One region of the Streptomyces sp. NPDC041784 genome, then DNA from elsewhere that is predicted to be linked to it. Evidence: riboswitches for the same ligand, from Rfam matches in the RefSeq annotation. Region 1 holds a riboswitch; the other holds the start of a gene.
The links. A riboswitch is a leader RNA that binds a small molecule or an ion and turns the genes downstream of it on or off. The one in region 1 is predicted to bind glycine.
Positions count from the first base shown of each region.

Region 2: it holds a riboswitch for glycine, as region 1 does, so the genes downstream of both, gcvT (glycine cleavage system aminomethyltransferase GcvT) here and gcvP (aminomethyl-transferring glycine dehydrogenase) in region 1, are expected to answer to the same signal.

Region 1 is NZ_JBVJAB010000068.1:2,314-8,034, reverse strand. It holds gene ACZ6D7_RS46990 (bifunctional nuclease family protein) at 1-203, shown strand, start outside; gene ACZ6D7_RS46985 (MerR family transcriptional regulator) at 447-1,091, shown strand; gene ACZ6D7_RS46980 (DNA polymerase IV) at 1,160-2,590, shown strand; gene ACZ6D7_RS46975 (hypothetical protein) at 2,841-3,128, shown strand; gene ACZ6D7_RS46970 (PRC-barrel domain-containing protein) at 3,153-3,524, opposite strand; glycine riboswitch at 3,638-3,733, shown strand; gene gcvP (aminomethyl-transferring glycine dehydrogenase) at 3,916-5,721, shown strand, end outside.
Region 2 is NZ_JBVJAB010000035.1:35,935-41,655, reverse strand. It holds gene ACZ6D7_RS40825 (enhanced serine sensitivity protein SseB C-terminal domain-containing protein) at 76-876, opposite strand; gene ACZ6D7_RS40820 (enhanced serine sensitivity protein SseB) at 1,018-1,806, opposite strand; gene ACZ6D7_RS40815 (AAA family ATPase) at 1,945-2,631, opposite strand; glycine riboswitch at 2,804-2,905, shown strand; glycine riboswitch at 2,906-3,028, shown strand; gene gcvT (glycine cleavage system aminomethyltransferase GcvT) at 3,066-4,187, shown strand; gene gcvH (glycine cleavage system protein GcvH) at 4,297-4,674, shown strand; gene glyA (serine hydroxymethyltransferase) at 4,689-5,721, shown strand, end outside.

The sequences.
Region 1 (5,721 bases):
TCGCCAGCGGGGTCGAGGTGAGCGCGCGCCCGTCCGACGCCATAGCGCTGGCACTGCGGACCGGAACGCCGATCTACGGCAGCGACACCGTGCTGGACGACGCGGGCATCGCGATCCCGGACGAGCAGGAGGACGAGGTGGAGAAGTTCCGCGAGTTCCTCGACCAGATCTCGCCCGAGGACTTCGGCACCAGCAACCAGTAGCCAGGACGTACGAGGAACGGGGTGGCCCGCACCGCAGGGCCGCCCCGTTCTCGGCAATTGCCAGCGGCGAGTGAGAGCGTCCTACGGCTTCTGCTCAGCGCATTCGGCTAGCCTTTCCCCGCGGTGGGGTGCGGGAAACCACTCCTAGGGTGATTATCACTCGGCGTGCCGAGTGTGGCGATCGTTGACGCACCCCTGGTGACTGCCTACCGTCGAGAAGGCAGTTCAAGGACGGAGGTCGGCGTGAGAAGCAGCGGCGACGGTACGGCTGGGGGTGCCCCCGGACTCGGTGTCGGGGGGAGCGGTCCGTACCCGCTTTACGGCAGCGCGGCCGATCACGCTCCGCAGCGACCGGCGGCCGTGCCGAGCGGCGGAGGGGCGACGTCCATGGCGTCCGAGCAGATCGGCTACCGCGGTCCGACGGCCTGTGCGGCCGCCGGCATCACCTACCGGCAACTCGACTACTGGGCCCGTACCGGCCTGGTCGAGCCGAGCGTGCGGCCCGCTCACGGGTCCGGCACGCAGCGTCTGTACAGCTTCCGGGACGTCGTCGTCCTGAAGATCGTCAAGCGGTTCCTGGACACCGGGGTGTCGCTCCAGAACATCCGCGCCGCCGTGCAGCACCTGCGGGAGCGCGGCTTCCGCGACCTGGAGCGCATGACGCTCATGAGCGACGGTGCCACGGTCTACGAGTGCAGCTCGCCGGACGAGGTGCACGCGCTGCTCCAGGGCGGGCAGGGCATCTTCGGCATCGCCGTGGGCGTGGTCTGGCGGGATGTCGAGAGCGCGCTGTCGCAACTGCACGGAGAGCGGATCGACACCGGCGAGACGCTCGTCGGGCACAACCCGGCGGACGAGCTGGCGCGCAGGCGCAACCGGGCGGTCTGAACCGCTCCGGAGGCGGTGGGCGCCGCTGAGCGGCGTCATTGTCAGTGGCGTGGTGCAGCATCGGACATGTGAGAAACGCGCCCACGATCCTGCATCTCGACATGGATGCCTTCTACGCCCAGGCGGAGCAGGTGTCCAAGCCGAGTCTGCGCGGGAAAGCCGTGATCGTGGGCGGTCTCGGGCCGCGCGGGGTGGTCGCCACGGCCTCCTACGAGGCGCGGGTCTTCGGGGTGCACTCGGCGATGCCCATGGGCCAGGCGCGGCGGCTGGCCCCGAACGCCGCCTACCTCGTGCCCCGCTTCTCGTTCTACCGGTCGATCAGCGACCAGGTGATGGCGCTGCTGCGGGCTCTGTCGCCGCTGGTGGAGCCGCTGAGCCTCGACGAGGCGTTCGTCGACCTGGAGGCCGGGGAGACGGCCTGGGACAGCGAGTCGGCGCGGCTGGCCGGCGTCCGGCTGCGTACGGACATCCGGGACGTCACGGGGCTCACCGGGTCGGTGGGGCTCGCGGCCTCGAAGATGCTCGCGAAGATCGCCTCCGAGCAGGCCAAGCCCGACGGCCTGGTGCTCATCGAACCGGGGACCGAGCGGGCGCTCCTCGGGCCCATGTCGGTGCGCACCCTGCCGGGAGTGGGGCCGGCCACCGGCGACCATCTGAGGCGGGCAGGGATCACCACGGTCGACGAACTCGCGGAGGCCGGTGAGGACGAGCTGGTGCGGCTGGTGGGGAAGGCGCACGGGCACGGGCTGTACGCCATGGCGCTGGCGCGTGACGACCGGCCGGTGGTGGCCGAGCGGGAGGCCAAGTCGGTGTCGGTCGAGGACACGTACGACGTGGACATCCACGATCGGGTGCGGGTGGAGCTGGAGGTGCAGCGGCTGGCGGAGCGGTGTGTGCGCAGGCTGCGGGGGGCCGGTCTGTCGGGGCGGACCATTGTGCTGAAGGTGCGGCGGTACGACTTCTCCACGCTCACCCGGTCCGAGACCCTGCGCGGGCCGACGGACGATCCGGCGGTGGTGCGGGAGGCGGCGGCCAGGCTGCTGGACTCCGTGGACACGACGGGCGGGGTGCGGCTGCTGGGCGTGGGGGTCAGCGGTCTGGCGGACTTTACCCAGGAGGACCTGTTCGCGCAGGCGGCCGAGGGGCGGGCGGCCGAGGAGCGGGGGGCGGCGGCCGAGGAGGAGCTTCCCGACGAGCCGGTCGCGGAGGAGGTCGTGCCGGCCGAGCACCGGTGGCGTCCGGGGCACGATGTGCGGCATGCCGAGTTCGGGCCCGGGTGGGTGCAGGGAAGTGGGCTGGGCCGGGTCACGGTGCGGTTCGAGACGCCGGACTCGGAGCCGGGGCGGGTGCGGACGTTCCGGGTCGACGACCCGGATCTGGAGCCGGCGGACCCGCTGCCGCTGGTGCGGCGAAGACCCGGGGAGGACGGCGGGCCGGTCGGGATCGCGGCGGGGGACTCGGAGGCCGGAAATCCGGGTGCGGCGGCTGGGAACTCCTGACGGGAGCGGTCCGTTACGCAGAGTGAAGACCGGATGCTGTGGAGTGACGGGGAGTTGCCGTGCTGGAGGAGAGCGGGATGGAACTTCAGGGGGATCGGTCCGTGAACCCCGCCGCCGGGTTGTCCTCGGAGCGGGAGGCCGAGATGCGCCGGGTGGCCGATCGGGTCACCCGCTGGGCGGCGAACCGGAGTGATGTCGTCGGCTGCTGGTCGGTTCCTGTGCGCGGGGGACGGCGGGTCCGGACTCCGATGTGGATCTCGTCGCGCTGACGACGGACCTGTCCGGGTACGGGGAGGGCGGTGCGTGGCTGGGTGAGCTGGGTCTGGGGGAGGTGATCCGGGTTCAGGCGTGGGGGCCCGTCACCGAGTGGCGGCATGCCACGGCCACCGGCCTGGAGGTCGAGCTGGGCGTCACCTCGACGGACTGGGCGCGCACCGACCCGGTCGACGCGGGCACGCGCGAAGTCGTCACCGGCGGCGCCCGCCCGCTGTACGACCCGGCCGGGTTGCTTGCCGCGCTGATACGGGAGTGCGCCTGAGGGGGCTCACGGGTCGCCTGTGTCTCAGTTGTCGTCCGTGCCGGCCAGGCGGCCGAAGTGGTGGTCCGGGAGTGGGGGAGGGGCGGCCACGTCGAGACCGTAGTGGTGGTAGAGCTGGAGTTCCTGGTCGGGGGAGAGGTGCCGGCCCACGCCGAAGTCGGGGGCGTCCTTGATCAGGGCCCGGTCGAAGGGGATGTGGAGGGTGCCCTCGATCAGCTCACTGGGCTCCAGGGGGACGAAGGCGTCCCGGGAGAACAGGCCGGTGCGTATGGCCGCCCACTCGGGCACGCCGGTCGCGTCGTCGAGGTAGACCTCGTCGACGGTGCCGATCTTGGTGCCGTTGCGGTCGAACGCCTTGCGGCCGATCAGGTTGCGCGGATCGATGTCGGTCTGCACGGGCCCTCCACTTGGTCGCAACTCATCCGTAAGCACTACAAAAGAGCACATTGGGGCGCGCGGCCACTCGAAGGAGGTGGCGTTGACCTCGCTGGTAGTCTGGCAACGGCTGCTGACCCCGTGCGGGAGAGTCCTCCGGACATCACCGGAGGCGCCGAAGGAGCAAATCCTCCCCGGAATCTCTCAGGCCCACGTACCGCACGGACGAGGTCACTCTGGAAAGCAGAGCGGGTGTCTGTCGACGGCCTCCGCTCTCACCGACGGTGAAAGCCGGCTGCCCCTTGCGGGCGGCCGGTGAAGCTCTCAGGTTGAGATGACAGAGGGGGAGGCCGTCCGGGTACCCGCGCCGTGGTGCCCCTCGAAGGTCGTGTCAGACCAGGAGGCCTCCGCAATGACCGCCTACCGCATTCCGCTCTCCGAGCTCGAGCGGGGAATCCCCTTCGAACAGCGCCACATCGGGCCCGACCAGGAAGCGCGGGCCAAGATGCTCGCGCACGTCGGGTACGGCTCGCTCGACGAGCTGACCGCCGCCGCGGTCCCCGATGTGATCAAGAACGCCGATGCGCTGGACCTGCCGGGCGCGCGCACCGAGGCCGAGGTGCTGGCCGAGCTGCGGTCGCTGGCCGACCGCAACCAGGTGCTCGACTCCATGATCGGGCTCGGGTACTACGGCACCTTCACGCCCCCGGTGATCCTGCGGAACGTGATGGAGAACCCGGCCTGGTACACGGCCTACACCCCGTACCAGCCGGAGATCTCGCAGGGCCGGCTGGAAGCGCTGCTGAACTTCCAGACCATGGTCGCCGACCTCACGGGGCTGCCCACCTCCGGCGCCTCGCTGCTGGACGAGGGCACGGCCGCCGCCGAGGCGATGGCACTGTCCCGACGGATGGGGAAGAACAAGAAGGGTCTCTTCCTCATCGACGCGGACGTGCTGCCGCAGACCATCGCCGTGATCGAGACCCGGGCCGAGCCGACCGGGGTGGAGGTCGTGGTCGCCGACCTCTCCGACGGGATTCCGGCCGACATCGCGGGGCGTGAGATCAACGGGGTGCTGATCCAGTACCCGGGCGCCTCCGGCGTCGTACGCGACATCAAGGCGGTCATCGACCAGGCGCACGAGCTGGGGGCGCTGGTGACGGTCGCCGCCGATCTGCTCGCGCTGACGCTGCTGACGTCCCCGGGTGAGCTGGGGGCGGACATCGCGATCGGGACGACGCAGCGGTTCGGCGTGCCGATGGGCTTCGGCGGGCCGCACGCCGGCTACATGGCCGTGCACGAGAAGTTCGCGCGCAGCCTGCCCGGGCGGCTCGTGGGCGTGTCCGTGGACGCCGACGGGAACCGGGCGTACCGGCTCGCGCTGCAGACGCGAGAGCAGCACATCCGCAGGGAGAAGGCGACCAGCAACATCTGCACGGCGCAGGTGCTGCTCGCCGTGATGGCGGGCATGTACGCCGTGTACCACGGCCCCGAGGGGCTCAGGTCGATCGCGTGGCGGGCGCACCGGTACGCCTCGATCCTGGCCGCCGGGCTGACGGCCGGCGGGGTGGAGGTCGTGCACCAGGCGTACTTCGACACGCTGACCGTCCGGGTGCCGGGGAAGGCCGCCGAGGTCGTGGCCACGGCGCAGGACAACGGGGTGAACCTGCACCTCGTCGACGCCGACACGGTGTCGATCGCCTGTGACGAGACGACCGCGCGGGCGCAGGTGGCCGGCGTCTGGGCGGCCTTCGGGGTTGAGGGTGACATCGAGGCGCTCGACGCGGTCACCGGGGAGACGCTGCCCGCCGGGCTGCTGCGCTCCGACGAGATCCTGACCCACCCGGTCTTCCACCAGCACCGCTCCGAGACGGCGATGCTGCGCTATCTGCGCCGGCTCGCCGACCGGGACTACGCGCTCGACCGGGGCATGATCCCGCTGGGCTCCTGCACCATGAAGCTCAACGCGACGACGGAGATGGAGCCGGTCACCTGGCCGGAGTTCGGGCAGTTGCACCCCTTCGCGCCGGCCGAGCAGGCCGAGGGCTACCTCACGCTCATCCGGGAGCTGGAGGAGCGGCTCGCCGAGGTCACCGGGTACGACAAGGTGTCGCTCCAGCCGAACGCCGGGTCGCAGGGCGAGCTGGCCGGGCTGCTGGCCGTCCGCGGGTACCACCGGGCCAACGGGGACGAGCAGCGGACGGTGTGCCTGATCCCG
Region 2 (5,721 bases), on a different contig from region 1:
GAGGAGCCTGTGCGCGGGTGGCATGAAGCGAAAAAACCGGGCCGGCCGCCCAAGGGCGCGCCGGGGTCCGGGAGGTCAGTAACGGCCGGTGGGCGGGTAGCCGTAGCCGCCCGCCGCGGGGGCCTGGGCCGGGGCGGCGGGGGCGTGCGCCTCACGGTCGTAGAACGGCCGGGCGCCGGCCCGCATCCACATCACCACGGGGTCGTACTCGTCGGTCATGGCGACCGTCGACACCGGCAGTCCGTCCGGCACCGCACCGATGGACTGCTGCATCATCGCCCGTACGGCGTCCACGGCCGGCGGCGAGGAGTCGTACACGTCGAGGCCGATGGCCAGGTAGGGCGCGCCCAGGGCCGGCTGCACCCAGGCGCGGCGCAGGGCGCGGACGGCCGGGGTACGGTGGGCGTTCTGCGCGAGCAGGGCGTAGAACTGCGGGATCTCGATGCCGGGTTCGGAGAGTCTCAGCGGTCCGGCGGGCTGGCGGTCCAGGCCGGTCGCGATACGGCGCAGATCCAGCCAGGGAATGCCGACGCCGCCGCCGGGAGCGTGCGGGTTGAGCCAGAGGCCGTAGTGGTCGGGGTAGAGCGTGCGGGCCACGTCGATTCCGTCGACCACCTCGTACGAGCGGTTCCAGCCGCTCGCCGAGAGCTCCTGGGCGGAGGTGACGCAGGGGGCGTAGCCGTGGCCGTCCACCTCCATGTTCCCGTACTGGGCGTCCGGGGAGCCCGACTGACCGTGCCACAGGAGCATCCAGACCTGGCCGGAGGCGGGGGTGGCGAGGGCGCGCAGGAGCGCCTCGTAGGCGTCGTAGCGCCCGGGCGTGACCTGGCGCAGCATGTGCTCGACCTGTCCGGCCGCGATGCCGCTGGCGCTCACCTGTACCGCCCCTTCTTTTTTGAGTTGCCCCGCGTATGAGAACAGCTTAAGCGCCCAGGAGCCCGGCACCTGTTGTGCGTGCGCGGGTGCCGGTGCGTCGTGGCTCGTCGGGCGGCCGCCCGCGCGCCTCGGGTGGTGCCCCTAGCGCTGGTAGAAGGGGCGGACCTGCTCCTTCATCCACTCCCCCACCGGGTCCTGCGCCACGTCCAGGAGGATCAGGTTGACGGGCCACCGGACCGGGGTGCGGCCCATGGCGCGCCCGAGGGCGTCCAGGGGGAGTTCGCGGACGTCGGCGTCCAGGTGGGAGAGCTCGACGCCGACGAACATCACCGGGTCGGCGGTCTCGATCGCGGCCAGGCAGCGGCGGGCCGTGCGGACCACGCCCGTGGCGTCGAACTCGGCCGAGGCCGCGGCGAGGAAGTCCACCGGGTCGTCCTGCCAGTCGGGCTCGAAGAGGCGGACGCGGCCGCCGCTCGCGGGGCCGTCCAGCGGGGTGCGGCCGGCCCGGCACAGCTCGGCGACGGCGGGCGGCGGCAGCGGGACGCCGACCACGCCCTCCGGGTTCACGAACATGCCGACCTGCGGGGGCAGCCCGCGCGCGAACTCCACGGCCGGGGCGATCGTGTACGACATGTGCGCGCCCGCGACCTGACGGAGCTGCTCCTCGGAGCTGAACACGGGCACGTAGGCCTGGCCCTCCAGCTCGATGGCGGGCAGGTCGAGCGGGACGCTGTCGGGCCCGCCGCCGGCGGGCAGCGGGACCCAGACGAAGCTGCGGCCGAGCACCTCCACGATGCGCCCGCCGGCACCGGGGACGCCGAGGGAGGCGGAGAGCACCTCCTCCAGTTCGTTGCCGGGCCATCCGCCGTGCGGGTGGGGGTGTGCCTGTGCCGGGAATGCCGTCGGGAAGTCCGCCGGTGGGAAGTCCATCTACCTACCGCCTGCTGGGAACCACTGGTCTGGCTGAAAGGCTAACGGGTACAAGGGGCACTTTCCCCGGCCCGACGAAAGCGGAGGGGAAGCCTCGGAGGCCCGCCGACGCCCCCGGGAGCCGCCCGGCCCCTCGGCTCAGCCGGTGAAGCCGATCCGGCGCAGGGTGTTCGCCGCGTCGCGGTCGAGGAGGATCGCCGCGCCGACGCCGGCGGGCAGCCGGCCGCGCTCCACCGAGCGCAGCAGCCGGGCGGCCGCCGTGCGGTGGCGCAGGAACGCGTACCGCGAGACACCGCGGCCGCGCTCGCGCTGGCCCTCCAGCGCCGCGCCCGGGGTGACGTCGAGGAGGAGCAGGTGCAGGGTGCCGCCGCGGCGGCGGGCCTCGCGGGCCAGCCAGTCGCGCACCCAGGCCTGCGTACCGCAGTCGTGGACGACGACGCCCTCGCCGGTGCGCAGGGCGCGGCGCAGTCCGGCGTAGTGGGCGAGACGGACCAGGGGGCGGTAGAGGGCGTAGGGCAGGAAGCGGGGCGCGCGGGCGTCCCAGCGGTCGCGGGTGTCCTGGGAGTCGATGCGCAGGCCGGTGACCGCGCGCTTCATGAGCGTGGACTTGCCACTGCCGGGCAGGCCGGTGACCACCACCAGGTCGTGGGGGCCGAACAGCAGGCCGTGCGGGCTGCGGCCGGAGCGGTCGCGCAGATCGCGGACGACGGGGGCGGGCCGCGCCCGGGACGCCACCCTGGCCGGGGCCGCCGGCTGCGCGGGCAGCGCGAGCGCCGAGGTGGTCGCGAATGCCCTGGTCCTCGCCGAGGTCCTGTTCACCGTGATCGTCCTTCCCCTGGGGTCAGGTAAGTCTTCTCCCCATCGAACGTAAAGAGAAGGTAATCCGTGATGTCTCGCGTTTTCGTGCGCGTACCGCCACAAGCCGGTTACAGATGCGGCCTGCCGCGACCGGGGGGTGCCGTGCAATGATGTCCGCGCCAACTGCATACCGGCCGTTTGAATCCGCGCGGGAGAGTTCCCAGCAGCAGCCTTTCGCTGGGGCGCCGAAGGAGCAAGTCCCTCCCTTGAATCTCTCAGGCACCGTTACCGCGCGGGCGAGGCACATCTGAAAAGCGGGCCACCGTCGCCGGTGGTCCCACCCAAGGTGCAAACCATGACCCGTTTCCGCGCGCAGCGGGCGGTCATGGCGAACCTCTCAGGTTCCGATGACAGATGGGGAGGAACGACCTCGCCTGTCATGCCTTGGGAGACGACCGACCGTGAGCAGTACGCAAGAACTCCGTCACACCGCGCTCGATGCCCTGCATCGCTCGCTCGGCGCGACGATGACCGACTTCGCCGGCTGGGACATGCCCCTGCGCTACGGCTCCGAACGCGACGAGCACACCGCCGTGCGCACGCGGGCCGGGCTCTTCGACCTGTCGCACATGGGCGAGATCACCGTCACCGGCCCGCAGGCCGCGGCCCTGCTCGACCACGCCCTGGTGGGCAACATCGGGGGCGTGCGGCCCGGCCGGGCCCGCTACACCATGATCTGCCGGGCCGACGGCGGCATCCTCGACGACCTGATCGTCTACCGGCTCGCCGAGACCGAGTACATGGTGGTCGCCAACGCCTCCAACGCCCAGACCGTGCTGGACGCGCTGGTGGAGCGGGCGGCCGGCTTCGACGCCGAGGTGCGCGACGACCGCGACGCGTACGCCCTGATCGCCGTCCAGGGGCCCGAGTCCCCGGGGATCGTCAAGGCCCTCACCGACGCCGATCTCGACGGTCTGAAGTACTACGCGGGCCTGCCGGGCACGGTCGCCGGCGTCCCCGCGCTGATCGCGCGCACCGGCTACACCGGCGAGGACGGCTTCGAGCTGTTCGTGAAGCCGGAGCACGCCGTGCGGCTGTGGGAGGCGCTGACCGAGGCCGGCGCGGGCGTCGGGCTGGTCCCGTGCGGTCTGTCCTGCCGGGACACCCTGCGCCTGGAGGCGGGCATGCCGCTGTACGGGCATGAGCTGTCGACCGCGCTGACCCCCTTCGACGCGGGCCTCGGGCGCGTGGTGAAGTTCGAGAAGGAGGGCGACTTCGTCGGCCGCGAGGCCCTCCTGGAGGCCGCCGAGCGGGCCGCCGCGAAGCCGCCGCGTGTCCTGGTCGGCCTGGTCGCCGAGGGCCGCCGGGTCCCGCGGGCCGGGTTCGCGGTCGTCGCGGGCGGCGAGGTGATCGGCGAGGTCACCTCCGGCGCGCCCTCCCCGACGCTGGGCAAGCCGATCGCCATGGCCTACGTCGACGCCGCGCACGCCGCGCCGGGCACCCCGGGCGTCGGCGTGGACATCCGGGGCAGCCACGAGCCGTACGAGGTCGTGGCGCTGCCCTTCTACCAGCGCCAGAAGTAGCCACCGCGCGCCGCGCGCAGGTGACACTGCGCACATTTACGCTGCTCACGCACGTTTCCAGCAGTCCCCCATTCACCAGCACTCCCCCGCGTACAGGAGAATTCAGGCCATGAGCAACCCCCAGCAGCTGCGCTACAGCAAGGAGCACGAGTGGCTGTCGGTCGCCGAGGACGGCGTCTCGACGGTCGGCATCACGGAACACGCGGCCAACGCGCTCGGCGACGTGGTCTTCGTCCAGCTCCCGGAGGTCGGTGCCTCGGTGACCGCGGGCGAGTCCTGCGGTGAGCTGGAGTCGACCAAGTCGGTCAGCGAGCTGTACTCGCCGGTCGACGGCGAGATCGTCGAGGTCAACCAGGACGTCGCCGACGACCCGTCGCTGGTGAACTCCGCCCCCTTCGAGGGCGGGTGGCTGTTCAAGGTACGCGCGACGGGCGAGCAGGAGGAACTGCTGTCCGCCGACGAGTACACCGCCTACACCGCCGGCTGAGGAGTCGTAGACGCATGTCCGTCCTGAACACGCCCCTGCACGAGCTCGACCCGGAGATCGCCGCCGCGGTCGACGCCGAGCTGAACCGCCAGCAGTCCACGCTCGAGATGATCGCGTCGGAGAACTTCGCTCCGCTCGCGGTCATGGAGGCGCAGGGCTCGGTCCTGACCAACAAGTACGCCGAGGGCTACCCGGGCCGCCGCTACTACGGCGGCTGCGAGCACGTCGACGTGGCCGAGCAGATCGCGATCGACCGGATCAAGGAGCTGTTCGGCGCCGAGTACGCCAACGTCCAGCCGCACTCGGGCGCCTCCGCCAACCAGGCCGCCCTGTTCGCGCTGGCCCAGCCCGGGGACACCATCCTGGGCCTGGACCTGGCGCACGGCGGCCACCTGACCCACGGGATGCGGCTGAACTTCTCTGGCAAGCAGTTCGACGTGGTGGCCTACCACGTGGACGCCGAGACCGGTCTGGTCGACATGGCCGAGCTGGAGCGGCTCGCCAAGGAGCACCGCCCGAAGGTGATCATCGCGGGCTGGTCGGCGTACCCGCGCGAGCTGGACTTCGCGGAGTTCCGCCGGATCGCCGACGAGGTCGAGGCGTACCTGTGGGTCGACATGGCGCACTTCGCGGGCCTGGTCGCGGCCGGTCTGCACGCCAACCCGGTGCCGTACGCGGACGTGGTCACCTCGACCACCCACAAGACGCTGGGCGGCCCGCGCGGCGGCATCATCCTGGCGAAGAAGGAGTTCGCGAAGAAGCTGAACTCCTCCGTCTTCCCGGGCTTCCAGGGCGGTCCGCTGGAGCACGTGATCGCGGCGAAGGCGGTCTCCTTCAAGGTCGCGGCCTCGGAGGACTTCAAGGAGCGCCAGCGCCGTACGGTCGACGGCGCGCGGATCCTCGCCGAGCGGCTGACGGCGGCGGACGCCCGTGAGGCCGGGATCAACGTCCTGTCCGGCGGCACGGACGTGCACCTGATCCTGGTCGACCTGCGCGACTCCGAGCTGGACGGCCAGCAGGCCGAGGACCGTCTCCACGAGGTCGGCA